DNA from 2 places in the Fructobacillus sp. ESL1096 genome. Region 2 is predicted to be linked to the other one. Evidence: predicted binding sites of a transcription regulator. Region 2 holds the regulator's gene; the other holds the start of a gene.
The links. Region 2 encodes LexA, which represses DNA repair genes until DNA is damaged. Its sites were predicted from a motif close to CNAACANNTGTTNG; they were not measured.
Positions count from the first base shown of each region.

Region 1: uvrB (excinuclease ABC subunit UvrB) is a predicted target of LexA. The motif match lies at 4,887-4,900, and genes of this name have one in related genera.

Region 1 covers NZ_CP196400.1:1,020,003-1,028,312, forward strand. Annotated here, with positions in the region: gene ACSYSR_RS05080 (glycosyltransferase family 4 protein) at 1-303, shown strand, start outside; gene ACSYSR_RS05085 (LTA glycolipid anchor biosynthesis glycosyltransferase, IagA/BgsA family) at 305-1,384, shown strand; gene ACSYSR_RS05090 (lysylphosphatidylglycerol synthase transmembrane domain-containing protein) at 1,395-2,450, shown strand; gene ACSYSR_RS05095 (DUF1797 family protein) at 2,456-2,716, shown strand; gene ACSYSR_RS05100 (LTA synthase family protein) at 2,737-4,851, shown strand; gene uvrB (excinuclease ABC subunit UvrB) at 4,964-6,973, shown strand; gene uvrA (excinuclease ABC subunit UvrA) at 7,061-8,310, shown strand, end outside.
Region 2 covers NZ_CP196400.1:1,336,384-1,344,693, forward strand. Annotated here, with positions in the region: gene ACSYSR_RS06435 (homoserine dehydrogenase) at 1-647, opposite strand, end outside; gene thrC (threonine synthase) at 777-2,240, shown strand; gene ACSYSR_RS06445 (aspartate-semialdehyde dehydrogenase) at 2,292-3,383, shown strand; gene lexA (transcriptional repressor LexA) at 3,495-4,130, opposite strand; gene ACSYSR_RS06455 (YneF family protein) at 4,385-4,606, shown strand; gene ACSYSR_RS06460 (lysophospholipid acyltransferase family protein) at 4,617-5,252, opposite strand; gene ACSYSR_RS06465 (tRNA1(Val) (adenine(37)-N6)-methyltransferase) at 5,322-6,086, shown strand; gene ACSYSR_RS06470 (GIY-YIG nuclease family protein) at 6,152-6,448, shown strand; gene ACSYSR_RS06475 (hypothetical protein) at 6,521-6,718, shown strand; gene ACSYSR_RS06480 (SPFH domain-containing protein) at 6,775-7,602, shown strand; gene rpsB (30S ribosomal protein S2) at 7,824-8,310, shown strand, end outside.

The DNA.
Region 1 (8,310 bases), 320 kb from region 2:
CCTTATTTAGAAGAAGTGGTGACCAATAAGGCCATTGGAACGTTAATTGATGATTACGACGAGTTCCTAGCTGCCACTTTATACTACTTACAGCATTCTGATACAGCTGCCGATGATCAAATTCGGGCAGCAGCAGTAAAAAACGTTGATGCAACGACTTTTGCGGATCGAGTCTTAAACTTTTATGACCAGGTCTTGCAGAATTACCACCATGATGACGTTGATGACGATTCAGACCAGTTAACGGATGAAGAGGTCGGCTATATCAAACGTCTCTTACGCAACCCCTTTAGGAGAAGCTAACTTGAAGGTTCTGTTATATTTTGAAAACCAAAAATTGATTGCCAAATCAGGAATTGGTCGAGCAATGCGCTTGCAACAAGAAGCGCTAGCACCAATTGCTAATGTGGAGGTAACGACTGACCCCAAGTGTACAGACTATGATATTTTGCATATCAACACTTATGGCGTGAAATCGATGTATATGGTCAAAAAGGCCCACAAGATGGGGAAAAAGGTGGTTTACCACGCTCATTCGACTTATGAAGACTTTCGTAATTCATTTTTTGCCTCAAATTTGATTGCACCCTTGTATAAAAAGTACTTGGTAGCCCTCTATGGTCAAGCCGATGCTTTGATTACGCCAACGCCGTATTCAAAATCACTTTTGAAAAATTACGGTCTCACACAGCCAATTTATGCTATTTCAAATGGGATTCGTTTGAGTAAATATGCAAACGATCCACAAAAAATTCAGGCCTACAAGGATTATTTCCGTATTCAACCAGGACAAAAGGTTGTGATGTCTGTTGGTCTATTCTTTGAGCGTAAGGGGATTTTTGACTTTGTTGAATTAGCCAAGCGGCACCCAGAAATTACCTTTATTTGGTTTGGTCATACCAACCCCGCCATCTTGCCACGCAAAATTCGCCGGGTTGTCTTTGGTGGCGAACATCCCAAAAACCTCATTTTCCCGGGTTATTTATCTGGCGATGTGATTTTAGGGGCCTTTGCTGGGGCTGATTTGTTTTTGTATCCATCTTATGAAGAGACAGAGGGAATTGTTGTCTTAGAAGCCTTGGCCTCTAAGCAGCGTCTCTTGGTTCGTGATATTCCAGTTTATGATTCTTGGCTGAAAGACGGCGTTAACAGCTATAAGGCAGAAGACTTAGACGACTTTGACCGTCAAATGGTCGCAATTTTAGCCGGTAAAAAATCTGATTTGACGCAGGCTGGCTTCCAAGTTGCACAAGAAAAAGATTTAAACCGAGTTGGCGAAATTCTTGCTGAGGTTTATCAAGCAGTTTTAGATAATCGCGCCTTGTCACTTAACCCTGACCAGGACGAGGCGCTTATGCCAGCTTGGTCGACGAATCGGTCTTAGGAGATTCTTGATGGGTGCTTTAAAATCCAAAAAAAACCAATTATCGGCCTTGCTTGTCCTCGTGCTAACAGGTCTAACCGTCTATTATTTGACGCGGGAATTAAGTGGCCGTGAAAAGCAATTAGAGGCTGCGCTGAAAGTCTTAGACTGGCATTTTCTTGTGCTTGCATTGTTGACGATGATGCTGTCGTTGCTGCTAGAGGCATTGGCTACTAGATCTCTGCTGAGTTCTGTTGATCGAAAGAATACGAGTTGGGGAACGTTGATTCGTGTGCCGTTGTTGAATCAACTAGGGACGGGTCTGACGCCTTTTGCTTCCGGGGGACAGCCAGCACAACTATATGCGTTAACTCGAGGAAAAATTGAAGGTAGCCGCGCTTTATCTGTGACTTTGATGAAATTTTTGGTTTATCAAATTGTGGTCGTTTTGTTCTTTATCGTCGGCTATGTAGCCGCTGATTCTTTCATCTACAAAAATGTTGATCCAGCCTTTGCGACTTTCATTCCTTTTGCTATCGCTATTCACGCCGTCGTGATTATCGGTCTGCTGTTGATCATGTTTTGGCCACAGCTGTCTTTGAAGGTTGTTGAGTGGTTTGGCCGTGGCGCGCGAAAGTTTATGAGTGCCAGTCGAGTTAAAAAATTAGTTGACACGACGGAAGATAAGGTCAATAATTTCCATCAGGAGTCAAAACGTGTGGCCCGCTCGGCCAAGTCACTCCTGGTAGCAACTCTGTGGACTGCTCTGCAATTAATTGCCTTTTACCTGGTGCCCTATTTTGTTATCCGGGCCTTTGGCTATGCCTCCGTGAACCCCTGGCTGATTTTAACAATGAACATTATGATTGTGATGGTTATTTCGTTGTTTCCAATTCCAGGTGGTGTTGGGGGGGCGGAGCTGTCCTTTCAACTGCTCTTTACGCCTTTTGTTAAGAACCCAGCAACGCTAGTCTTGGTTATCTTAATTTGGCGCATCATTACTTATTACTTCTGTCTCTTTGCTGGTATTTTAGCCTATGTAATTCCTAATAAGGAGCAGCGGTTGGCAAAGAAACAAAGGGGGTAAAAAGAATGGATGAATTAGCCAGTAAAAGTGTTTTAACAACGATATTAAACCGGCTCTTTGCCATGGAAAAATCAACGGACCAGCGTTTTCAAGTTCGACGTTTTGATTCTTACGGCTTAGAGGTTTTAAAGGTAACCCTTGATCAAGAAGACAAGGTTTGGACAATCGAAGAACACCGGCGCAATAAGCAATATAAATTTGATGATGTTGATTTGGTTGCCATCGAGATTTACGATGTCCTCTTCGATATTCAACATACCTTTTAAGTTTTGTGAGGAAAACCAATATGTTAGCTCGTCTTAAAAATGAATTCAAGCCAAAAAAACTCTGGCAAAAGATGAAGAATACTAAGGACTTTTGGACTAGTATTAGTGGTTTTTTTGTTTTGAACCTTTTTTTTGTGTGGTTAAAGACTTATATTAATTACCACATCAATTTTTCTTTGGGTGCCCAAGGACCAATTCAGGATTTCTTGCTGTTCTTGAATCCAATCCCAACGGCCATTATTTTGCTCGGGATTGCACTCTATTTTCGCGGGAAAGTGGCTTATATTCTAGCCTGGGTGATGAACTTAATTCAGACCCTTTGGCTCTTTGCTAATATCCTTTATTACCGTGAGTTTTCTGATTTCTTATCCTTTGGGATTATGGGATCTGGTTCATCAACGGGAAATAACCTGGGCAAGTCAATTGCAGCCATTATTCGCCCAACGGATTTCTTAGTCTATGTTGACTTGATTGTGATGGCCGTCCTCTTACTCTTTAAGTTTTGGCCGATTGATAAGCAAGCGATTCAAAAACGTTATGCGATTTTGACAACTATTTTAGGAATTGTCTTGATGTTGGTCGATTTCGGTGTAGCTTCGGTTGACCGATCGGGCTTGTTGACGCGCTCATTTGATAACAACTATATTGTCAAGTACTTAGGCTTAAATGAATACGCTGCCTTTAATGCCTGGCAGACCAATAATCAAACGAAATCTCGTAAAGAAGCCAGTGCCGCTGATTTACAAAAGGTTCAAGATTTCTTGAAGCAAAATTCAGTGCCGGCCAATATTTCATACACTGGAACCGAAAAGGGGAAGAATGTCTTCGTCATTCACCTTGAGTCTTTCCAGCAATTTTTGATTGATTACAAGGTTGATGGTCGCGAAGTAACACCAAACTTAAACGCCTTCTACCACGATCAAAATACCCTTTCGTTTGATAACTTCTACAACCAAGTTGGACAAGGAAAGACATCTGATGCTGAAATGATGCAGGAAAATTCCTTGTACGGACTTTCAACCGGATCAGCAATGACCAAGTACGGTTCCAGCAATACCTTTGAGGCGACACCGGCCATTCTAGGCCAACAGGGCTATACTTCTGCCGCCTTTCATGGTGATGTGCCAACCTTCTGGAACCGAAACAATACTTATAAGTCCTTTGGCTATAATTATTTCTTCTCAAAGAACTTCTATAAGGATAGCGATAAGCCAAGTTATAACGTTGGTTATGGAATGAAGGATAAGATTTTCTTGAAGGATACTGCTCAATATATCGAACAGTTACCACAGCCATTCTATGCCAAGTTAATTACGGTGACGAATCACTACCCATATGAAATTGATAAGGAAGATACTGATTTCCCAGCTACAAAGACTGGTGATACTACAGTTGATGGTTATGTTCAAACAGCGCACTATCTTGATCAGGCTTTTGGTGAACTGATGGCTTATCTCAAGCAGGCTGGCTTGTACGATAACTCTGTCTTTGTTTTGTACGGTGACCATTATGGTATTTCTGAAAATCATAAGCCTGCCATTGCGAAATTATTGGGTAAGACTTCTGTTAGCGATTACGACTTGGCCCAATTCCAAAAAGTGCCATTCATGATTCATGCAACTGGCTTGCAGGGTGGAATCAACGATACCTACGGTGGTGAAATCGATATGATGCCAACTTTGATGAACCTTTTGGGGGTTTCAACAGAAGGGATGACCATGTTCGGTCACGATTTGTTGTCAACTCAGAATCCACAAATTGTTGCTTTCCGTGATGGTGATTGGACGACACCAACTTATACAAAGTATAAGAACCAGTACTTCGATAGTAAGACTGGTCAGAAATTGTCAATCGATAATAATCCAGCGTTAAAGGCAACGGCGCAGCGAGTGCAATCATACGTTGATGAATCGCTATCAAATTCGGATAAGGTAATTACAGGTGATTTGCTTCGCTTTGATAAGAACCGTTGGAATTTCCACCAAATTGATAAAAAATCGTATGACTATACGAAGGCCAATACCTTGAAAGCATTGAAGGCGAGTCAGTCGTCGAGTCCAACTTCGATTTTAGCCTTACGTAACGGCCAATCGACTGTAGCGGATTATAAGACTGATGCACCAGAGTTGAAATAAAAAACAAAACAAGAAAACGGACACGTTCAAGTGATAGAACATGTGTTCGTTTTTTGTTATATTTGTTATAATATTCCTGAATGATTTTTTTACCAGGCGAGGAGGATTTATCTTGATTACACCGCAAAAAGATCAAAGCTTTGAAGTCGTTTCAAAGTACCAACCGACTGGTGATCAGCCGAAAGCGATTGATAAACTCGTGAAGGGTTTAAAAAATGGCGTCAAGGAGCAAATTTTGCTCGGGGCAACGGGAACTGGGAAAACATTTACAATTTCCAATGTGATTGCTCAAAACAATAAGCCCACCTTGGTCCTGTCACACAACAAGACCCTGGCTGGTCAGCTCTATTCAGAATTAAAGGAATTCTTCCCACATAATGCGGTTGAATACTTTGTTTCTTATTATGATTACTACCAGCCAGAGGCTTATGTTCCTTCTTCAGATACCTTTATTGAGAAGGATTCCGCGATTAATGACGAAATTGACCAATTGCGTAATTCGGCAACCGCTTCACTTTTTGAGCGTAATGATACGATTGTTGTTGCTTCAGTCTCGTCAATCTTTGGTTTGGGTGACCCGCACCAGTACCAAAACCACGTGATTTCCTTGCGGGTCGGTAACGAATATGGTCGCAATCAATTGATGCGCGACCTGGTTGACATTCAATTTACTCGAAACGATATTGACTTTCAGCGTGGAACTTTCCGGGTGCGCGGCGATGTGATTGAAATTTTCCCGGCCTCCCAGGATGAGCTGGCCATGCGAGTTGAGTTCTTTGGCGATGAAATTGACCGCATTCGACAAATCTCAGCCTTGACGGGTCAAGTTGTTTCTGAACGCGACCATGTGGCGATTTTTCCGGCTAAACACTTTATGACTGATGATGAACGGATGAAGGCAGCCCTGATTGGTATTCGCCAGGAAATGGAAGACCAGGTAAAGAAATTTGAAAAAGAAGGAAAACTTCTTGAAGCCCAAAGGATTAAGCAACGAACCGAATATGACCTCGCCATGTTGAATGAAATGGGCTTTACTTCTGGAATTGAAAATTATTCGCGCTGGATGGACGGACGCAAAGAAGGGGAACCACCATTTACCCTTCTTGACTTCTTTCCCGATGATTTTTTGCTTGTTGTCGATGAAAGTCACGTGACGATGCCACAGGTGCGCGGAATGTACAATGGTGACCGTGCTCGAAAGCAAACTTTGGTTGATTATGGTTTCCGTCTCCCTTCAGCATTAGATAACCGTCCTCTGCAATTACCAGAGTTTGAAAAACATGTTAATCAAATCATTTATATGTCGGCCACGCCAGGTGATTACGAACTTTCTCGGGTACCCAAACGTGACATTGTTGAGCAAATTATCCGGCCAACCGGCTTGCTCGATCCGGAGATTGAAGTCCGCCCAGTGATGGGGCAGATCGACGACTTAGTCGGTGAAATTAACCTGCGGGTAGAACGCAATGAGCGCGTCTTTATTACAACGCTGACAAAGCGGATGTCAGAGGATTTGACGGACTATTTGAAGGACGTTGGTATTAAAGTAGCTTACCTGCATTCCGATATTAAGACGCTTGAACGAACGGCCATTATCCGTGATTTGCGTTTGGGAAAGTACGATGTGCTCGTCGGTATTAACTTGTTACGTGAAGGAATTGATGTCCCCGAAACCTCTTTGGTAGCCATTTTGGATGCTGATAAAGAAGGTTTCTTGCGTAATCCTCGCTCGTTGATTCAAACAATTGGTCGGGCTGCACGAAATGCAAACGGCCACGTGATTATGTATGCCGATAAGGTGACAAGGGCAATGCAGGAGGCGATGGATGAAACGGCTCGTCGTCGTGACATTCAGATGGCTTATAACAAGGAACATGGCATCACGCCACAAACAATTAAAAAAGAAATTCGCGACTTAATTAGTGCAAGCAAGGCGGCTGAAGAAGTTGAAGACGTTGACTTGACCCAAGTTGACTTTGCTGATTTGCCAAAGTCAGACCAGACTGAAATTTTGGAAAACCTAACTAGCCAAATGAAGGCTGCAGCCAAGGGCTTAGACTTTGAGACTGCTGCTAAAATTCGCGATAATATTATGAAATTGAGGAAACGGGCCGGCCGGTAAAGGGTTGGTCTCTAGTCACCGCTGTGATAAAACAGGGGTGAACTTGCCAAGCGGGTTTTGGCTCGTTTGACCATGAAAGAGGATTTTATGGCGAAAGATAAAATTGAAATTCGCGGGGCTCGTGCCCATAACTTAAAAAATATTGATGTTGATATTCCCAAGGAATCCCTCACGGTTGTGACTGGCCTATCGGGATCAGGAAAGTCCTCTCTAGCTTTTGATACCCTCTATGCCGAGGGGCAACGACGCTACGTGGAATCATTGTCCGCCTACGCCCGGCAATTTTTGGGACAGATGGATAAGCCTGATGTTGACTCGATTGACGGCCTCTCACCGGCCATTTCCATTGATCAAAAGACAACTTCGAATAATCCACGGTCAACGGTTGGGACAGTAACCGAGATTTCGGATTACTTCCGCCTCTTGTTTGCTCGAGTAGGGAAACCTGACGATCCAAAGGATGGGACGAAAATTCTCCATTCGATCGATCAAATGGTCGAATACGCTCAAAAAGCGTTACCTGAGGGGACCCGTCTGCAGGTTTTTGCACCGATTATTAAACACAAGAAGGGCACCCATGAAAAGGCCTTTGCTCAGATGCAAAAGCAGGGTTATTTACGGGCTCGCATTGATGGTGAAATTGTCGAACTTGATACAGTTGATGACCTTGCTTTGGAACGCAACCGCTTCCATGATATTGATGTTTTGGTGGATCGAATTGTGTTGCGGGCTGATGCTCGGTCGCGCCTTTTTGATTCAATTGAAGCAGCGACGAACCTAGCGGGGGGATTAGTCGTTTTGGAACCAGTTGGCCGTGGTGATGAGGAGGTTCCCGCGCCATTGAGGTTCTCAGACCACTATTTGGGTGACCTGAAAGATTTTAAGGTTGGCCGGTTGGAACCGCGACTCTTTTCTTTCAACGCACCAATGGGAGCTTGCCCAGTTTGTCAGGGACTGGGGGCAACCCAGGAGGTTGATTTAGACCTCGTTGTGCCTGATGATACCTTGACGCTGAAACAGGGCGCTCTGGCGCCTTGGAACCCAATTTCTTCCAATTACTATCCTGCATTGTTGGAACAGTTCTGTGAACAATTTGGAATTGACCAAAATGTGCCCTTCATGGACTTATCAAAGAAGGACCAAGACCTGATTTTATATGGTTCGGGTGAAAAAGAATTCCATTTCCATTTTCAAAACGATTTTGGTGGCGTTCGTGATGCTGATCAGGTTTTCGAAGGGGTGATGAATAACGTTTCCCGGCGGTATAAGGAAACCAACTCTGACTTTACTCGTGACCAAATGGCCCAGTACATGACGCGATTAACCTGTCCAGCATG
Region 2 (8,310 bases):
TCTAATCCAAAGACCAGGCGAGCCAAAATAATGGCCTTGTAGGCGGCATCGTAGCCGGCGACATCATTTGTGGGATCTGCTTCGGCAAAGCCTAAGTCTTGCGCTTGCTTTAGAGCATCTCCGTAAGACAGGTCATTATCGGCCATTTGAGTCAACATGTAGTTGGTTGTACCGTTAACAATACCAGCTAGCGAACGAATTGTATCGGTCCGGAAATATTCGCGCAGGGTTTTGATAATTGGGATACCACCGGCAACAGCCGCTTCGTATAGGAGGGGGACCTGAGCCTTGTTTGCTAAGTCGAGCAGTTCTTCTCCAGCGGTGGCAATCAGGTCCTTATTAGCCGTAATGACCGGCTTTTTACTTGCCAAAGCGGACTTGATCCAATTTTTAGCAGGACCAGTACCACCGGCAACTTCAACAACCAAATCAATTTCTGGATCATCTAAGATGTCTTTTGGGTCTTTGGTCAGTTGGATGGTGGAGCTTAAACCAGGACGGTCCTTGGTTAAAGAAGTGACCATTGCGGTTTTTACGGTCAGTTCTAAACCAGTATTTTCACTGATTTTTTCTTTTTGTTCCTCTAAGATGGTTAACAAGCCCATCCCAACTGTTCCTAAGCCAAAAAGGCCAATCTTAACTTCCATGATGACTCCTTCTATCGTTTTTTACTGTCAAGTAAGGATAATTTCTATTAACTTTACCATTTTCCTGCCTAAAAAGGAATGTTTTTGTTATAATACCATTAGAAATCAATGAGATTGAAGGAGTGCGTCATGGAATATGTCTCGACCCGGGGAGAAGCCCCTGCTGTTTCTGCCGCCCAGGCCATCCTCCGGGGATTAGCACCAGATGGTGGTCTTTACGTGCCAAATCAGTGGCCAACTTTGCATCTGGATTTAAAGACCATCGGTCAACAATCCTATCAGGACCTGGCGGTTGAAATTTTTGCTGCTTTTTTGCCTGATTTTACTAAAGCAGAAATTCAAGCCGTTGTGCAGGCAGCCTATGGTAGCCAATGGGATACCGATAAAATTGTGCCAATTAAAGATGCAGGGAACAACTTGTACTATTTGGAGCTCTTTCATGGCCCAACATTGGCCTTCAAAGATATTGCCCTTCAGGCCTTACCCCATTTAGTGATGACAGCAGCTAAAAAAGAGGGGCTCAACAAAGAAATTGCTATTTTAACAGCAACGTCTGGGGATACCGGAACGGCGGCGATGGCTGGTTTTGCTGATGTACCTGGCACAAAAATTGCAGTTTTGTACCCACAAGTTGGCGTTTCGGATATTCAACGCCAACAAATGGTCTCCGAACCGGGGAAAAATACTTATGTTTATGGCATAGAGGGAAATTTTGATGATGCTCAGCAGGCTGTTAAAGGTCTTTTAGGTGATTCAAATTTTGCAACCTTCTTAAAGGAAGAAGATATTCAAATCTCATCGGCGAATTCGATTAATATTGGTCGCTTGGTCCCACAGATTGTCTATTATTTCTACGGTTATGGTCAGTTAGTTGAAAGCGGCCAAATTAAGCCTGGTGAAGAAATTGATGTACTCGTGCCAACAGGTAATTTCGGGAATATGCTAGCAGCTTATTATGCCAGTCAAATTGGCTTGCCGGTGGCTGATTTTACGGTTGCTTCGAACGAAAATCATGTTTTAACAGAATTATTCCAAACAGGGGTATACAATAAGAATCGTGACTTCAAGGTGACGAATGCACCGGCTATGGATATTTTGGTCTCGTCAAACTTGGAACGCCTGCTGTATTTTGCTGGTGGCCAGGATGCTGACTTGATCAAAAAGGATATGGCAGACCTACAAAGTCAGGGCAGCTATCACTTGGCAGACAAAACAAGAGCTGGTTTAATGAAGTTTTCTGCTGGTTGGACAGATCAAGACCAAGTTGAAGAAACGATCCGAAAGACTTTTGTTGCTTCTGGTTACTTGATTGATCCGCACACGGCGGTGGCCGTTCATCAGTACCAAGATGATGGCCACCCAACCCTTTTGGCTGCAACTGCTAGCCCTTATAAGTTCCCACAAACGGTTCTTGCAGCACTGGGTGAAGAAGTTATTGGTGAAGAAGGGGGCTTAACTGCTTTGGCAGCAGCAACCAAAACGACCATTCCTGACCAAGTGAAGAATTTATTCCAGCGACCTATTCGTCATCAGACCTTTATTCAGGCAGCTGATATTCAAAGGCAAATTGAAAGCGCCTTGAAGACAGACTGATTTTCTTATGTTGATGATTATGTCATTTAAAAAAGAAAGAGAGAATTTTTTATGGTAGCAAAGACAGCCTATAATGTGGCGGTACTCGGTGCAACGGGTGCTGTTGGACGTCGAATTTTGGACCAATTGGCTCAATCAACGATTCCGGTTGGTGAGGTCAAGGCTTTGGCTTCTGCTCGTTCAGCCGGTCAAAAAATCAGCTTTAAGAATCAGGAGTTAACCGTTGCAGAAGCAACGGAAGATTCCTTTACTGATGTTGATCTTGTGCTGGCCTCTGCTGGTGGATCAACTTCAAAGACTTTGGCTCCGGCAGCTGTTAAAGCTGGTGCGGTTGTTGTTGACAATTCTTCTTACTGGCGGATGAATGATCAGGTGCCATTGGTCGTCCCAGAAGTTAATGCCGCTGCGTTAAAGGAGCATCAAGGAATTATTGCTAACCCTAATTGCTCAACGACGCAATTGGTGATGGCGCTTGACCCAGTTTACCGACAATTTGGCTTGAACCAGGTGATTATTTCGACTTATCAGGCGGCCTCAGGTGCTGGAAAAGCAGCGATGGACGAAGTTTTGGCTGAAGCACAGGCTCGTTTGTTGGGAGATAACATGGCGGAGTTAGCCCATGTTTTACCTGTGAAGGGTGATAAAAAGCATTTCCCCTTGGCCTTTAACTTGCTGCCACAAATTGATGTCTTCGAAGAGGAAGGTTACACACACGAAGAATACAAGATGATCCATGAAACGAAAAAGATTATCTTGGGCGACAAGAATGCTAAGGACATTAAGGTGACGGGTACGGCTGTTCGCGTGCCAGTTATGATTGGTCATGGTGAAAGTGTCTATATTGATACTGGTGACGAAAACGTGACGCCTGACCAAATTCGTCAGGCAATTGGTGCCGTTGATAACGTGATTATTGAAGATGACCCAGCCACACAAACCTACCCTCAACCTCTTTTGGCTGAAGGTAAGCGGGAAACGTTTGTTGGTCGCATTCGCCCTGATTTGGAAAATCCGGGTGCTTTCCACTTGTGGGTTGTTTCTGACAATTTGCTGAAGGGCGCTGCCTGGAATACGGTTGAAATTGCCCAAACATTGGTTGAAATGGACCTGGTCCGTGTCCCCGCGGAATCAAGCTTTGCATAAATAATTTTGATAGAGCCACCGACTGAAAAATTGGTGGCTTTTTTAGTGCTGCTATTTTGGGGTTAAAAAAACTCTACTACATTTTGTAGTAGAGCCTTGAGCAAGTTGTTTTTAGTAAATAGCATCACGGTAAAGGGAGACGACTTTTCCCAAAATGGACACAGATTCCAAAATAATAGGCGCCATTGTATCGTTTTCTGGTTGCAGGCGGTAGTGACCGCCTTCTTGGAAGAAGCGCTTGACCGTGGCCTCGTTGTCTTCGTTCATGGCAACAACAATATCACCGTTGTCGGCATTTTGTTGCCGACGAACAATCACCTTGTCGCCATCTAAAATACCGATATTAATCATTGATTCACCGCGAACGTTGAGCATAAAGAGATCACCATCGTAGGGAATTAGATTTTCTGGAATGGGGAAGAATTCGGTTGCTTCTTGTTCGACTGCTAGAATTGGTTGACCAGCTGTCACTAATCCTAAGAGTGGAATCTTGCCCGAAGTGGCTGAAATACCAAGAATTTCAAAACCGGCTGGTGTTACTTCAATCGCCCGAGCCTTGGTTCCTTCGCCTTTCTTCTCAAGGTAGCCGTTTTTAATCAAACGGGCAATGTGACCATGGATGGTCGAAGAAGAAGATAGGCCGACTGCTTCACCAATTTCACGAATAGTGGGTGGGAAACCGTTTTTACTTTGATAGTCGTGAATAAATCTCAAGACTTGAATTTGTTTTGAATCAGAACTTGCCATATGTACTTTCCTACCTGTATTTACTATGTTTATCTTAGCGAATTTTAACTCGAAAAGCAAACAAATGTTCGCAAAAAAAGTTTAAGAAATATTAAATTTTATTACAAAAAGGGGATTAAATTTAAAATAGTGGATAAAGGGATGTTTTATGCAAGTTATCGACTCGTTTTCCACTGTTTTTGTAAAAAGATACTGTCAAGCCAACCTTTATGCTATAATATTTTATAGATTTTCGTAGTTAAAGGAGACCAATAATGGTTATATTAGTTGGAATTTTGGCTTTGGTCGTTGGTTTGGTTGGGGGATTCTTCTTGGCCCGCTTTACGATGAAGTCATACTTGGCGAAGAACCCACCGATTTCAGAAGAAATGATGAAATCAATGATGATGTCAATGGGCCAGAAGCCATCACAAAAGAAGTTGAATCAGATGATGGCTCAAATGAAGGCGCAAAATGCCAAAGCACAAAAAAAATAAGCCCAGCGGCTTATTTTTTTTGTGCTTTTGGATCAACGTAAACCCAGTTTGGATCAATTTCTTTGTCTAAAGCGTCAAAGGATTCTTGAATCTTTTGATTGTATTCGGCAATTTTTTCGTCCGTCAAGCGGGCTTTGGGGTCAATTGCGATTGGTTCACCAAAATTAATTGTGGTATTATTGCGTTTAAATAGGTGTGAAAACTTCACAGGCCCTTGGTATACTGCTGGGACAATCGGCTTCTTTGAAAGCTTGGCAATCAGGATTGATCCTGATTTTAACTTTTGAGAATGCCGTGATCCGGTTGGGAACATGATGAGCGAGCGCTGGCCATCCTTTAACTCGTTGACGGGATGTTTGATGGTATCGGCCCCAACATTGCGCCGATCAACTGGGAAGGCGCCCAAGGTAGTAATTAAGGCACGCAAAGCGGGATTTTTGAAAAGTTCCTTCTTAGCCATAAAAATGAAACGTTTTGGGTAGGCCGCCATAGCATACCAAACGGGATCCCACCAAGAACGGTGTGGTCCAACCAAAACATAATTTTCGTTTTTTGGTAGGCGCTCCTTGTGGAGGTAGGTAACGCGACCATTAATAATGGCCACAAAGGTCACAGTAAAGACCCGGATAAAGCGATAGAATAACATCTGCTTGTCCCTTTCTAATTGACTTAACAGAATAATTTTACTTAGTTTATGGAGATATTGCAACAAACCATGGTAGCAGAAAAATTACGAGCAGGAGAACGCCTAGACGGCCTGCCATCACAACAGATTCAAATTATTCAAAATCCAGATATGTTTTCTTACTCGTTAGATGCTGTTCTCTTGGCTTATTTTGCTAAACCTAAGCAAAAGGGGCGGGGGCTTTCGGTTGATTTGGGAGCAGGTACGGGCGCAATTGGCCTCTTTTATGCTGCCAAGGTCACTGGCCAGGTAAAATTAGTGGAACTGCAACAAGACTTAGCGGAGATGGCACAGCGTTCAGTTGTGTTAAATCACTTGGAAAAGCGCGTGAGCGTGATTCAGTCTGATATGCAGGAAATTTTTACTGAGATTAAGCCGGGCTCGGTGGATACGGTTTTGTCGAACCCACCTTATTTTTCCTTGAATGAAAAAACCAAGCAAAACTTGGATGAACATTATCAGCTAGCCCGGCATGAAATTGCCATTGATTTACCACGCTTAGCTCAAGTTGCTAATAAGTTGTTGAAGAACAACGGTAAATTTTATCTGGTGCACCGTCCAGACAGATTGGAAGATATTATGTCCTCCTTAGCTGCCCGAAAATTAGCGGTCAAGCGCATTCAGTTTGTTTACGGCAAGGCTGACCGTGAAGCCAACATGGTTTTAGTAGAAGCGATCAAGTCGGGCAAGCCGGGTGGTGTTCGAATTTTGCCACCAATTATTGCCTATACAGCTGCTAACGAGTACACGCCTCAGGTACAAGAAATTTTGTATGGGCAACCTTGGCAACTGTAAACTTGATCAAGATGGTTGCGCGAGGAGGGAATTTTGCTAACCTTCAAGGAGGGGAGACTTCAATCATGGCAGATGAGCATGACAAGACTTATGATTTTTATGTGCTTTATACGGCTGATGGCTATTTCTATGGTGGCTTTTCCGATAACGCTCACCGACGGTTTTTAGTCCATCAGGCGGGGAAGGGCGCCAAATTTACCAGAGTAAAGGCCAGGCACCCACTGCAACTGATTTACCAAGAAACGTTTGCGAATAAGCATGATGCCCTTTCGGCTGAAGCTAAATTTAAGCACCTGAGTCGACCGCAAAAAGAAGCCTTCCTAATGGAACGGGCAGTCGATTCGACAATTTGGCAGAAATAGGTTGAGGGATTTTATGAGACTCTTGATCCATGGTAAAATGGAATAAATCATTTGAATTGAAGGTGGCAAATAATGATTACTACTTTTGAATTAAACAATATTATTGGGCGTCAAGTGTCTTTTAGAGACTGCGACCCGAGAGAGAAGTTAGTGAAGGTTATTGGCAATTTTTATCACTATGATTTAGCTTTTGGGACTAATGTGGTTCCAGAAGAGACCTATGTGATTGAGCGTGCCGAGGGGAACGTCTTAATCCTCCAGAAAAAGTAAGGACGGTATTTATGTCGATTTTGCTGATTATCATCATTGTTGTAATCGTTTTGGCCCTGGTTTCCTTTAAGATTGTGCCTCAAAATAGTGTTGGCCTTTTGGAAACGTTGGGGAAGTATTCGTCAACGCGGCAGACGGGGTTGAATTTCCGCTTGCCTTTGGTACAAAAAATCAGGACAGTTTCCTTGGCCCTGCAACCACTGAAGTTGGCAGGTTATTCAGTTATCACCAAGGATAACGCTGATATTGGAGCGACAGTGACTTTGAACTTCCATATCACGGATCCTGTGAAGTATTCGTATGAAAACACGAATTCGATTGAATCAATGCAACAATTGGTTCGCGGTCACTTGCGCGACATTATTGGGCGGATGGAATTGAACGAGGCCTTAGGCTCAACCAGTCAAATTAATAAGGACTTGGCTGAAGCGATTGGTGATTTAACGAATACTTATGGTATTAATGTTGATCGGATTAACATTGACGAATTGAAGCCAAGTGCAGCTATCCAGTCTTCAATGGACACACAGTTGAAGGCTGACCGGGAACGGGTGGCAGCTATTTCGCAAGCTGAAGGGGAGGCCAAGTCAATTGAACTCCGGGCCAAAGCGAACAATGAGGCCTTAATTGCTACGGCCAAGGCCAACGCCGAGGCAACGCGAACAAAAGCAGATGCCGAAAGTTATCGGATTGATAAGGTTCAGGCCGCTTTGAAGAACGCCGACCAAAACTATTTCAATAACCAATCGATTAATGCTTTCGAAGCTTTGGCTAAGTCAGATGCTAATTTGATTGTTACGAATGGTGCCGATTTGGACCAAACTGGACAAAATGCTGTTTTGGCCAAAACTTTGGGTCAGGAATTAGGCAACGAACAAGATTAGAAACATTGGCCAGCCGATTATGGCTGGTTTTTTCTTTGAAGTAATATGTTCTAGTTAAAATCAGAAAAATCCTTGCTTTTCGCTCAAAACCTTAGTAAACTAGTATCTGTTGTGGATACAACAAAAATACACACGGTAAACGAGAACGTGCAGGTGCAAGTGATTGATCATTTGTCAGCACGGACCAAGAATTTACCGGAGGTTAAACCTAGGAGGCCACTATGGCAGTTATTACAATGAAGGAACTCCTCGAAGCAGGGGTTCACTTTGGACACCAAACTCGTCGTTGGAACCCAAAGATGGCACCATACATCTTTACGGAACGTAACGGCATTCACATCATTGACTTGCAAAAGACTGTTAAGTTGATTGACGAAGCTTACAACTTTATCCGTAATGCTTCAGCTGATGGGGCTAACATCTTGTTTGTTGGTACTAAGAAGCAAGCATCTGATGCAATCGCTGAAGAAGCAACACGTGCTGGTCAATTCTATATCAACCACCGTTGGTTGGGTGGAACTTTGACTAACTGGAACACAATCAAGACGCGTGTTCAACGTTTGAAGGACTTGAAGGCAATGGCCGAAGATGGTACTTTCGAACAACTGCCTAAGAAGGAAGTTGTCTTGTTGAACAAGCAACGTGAGAAGTTGGAAAAGTTCTTGGGTGGAATCGAAGACATGCAAGACTTGCCAGATGTTTTGTTTG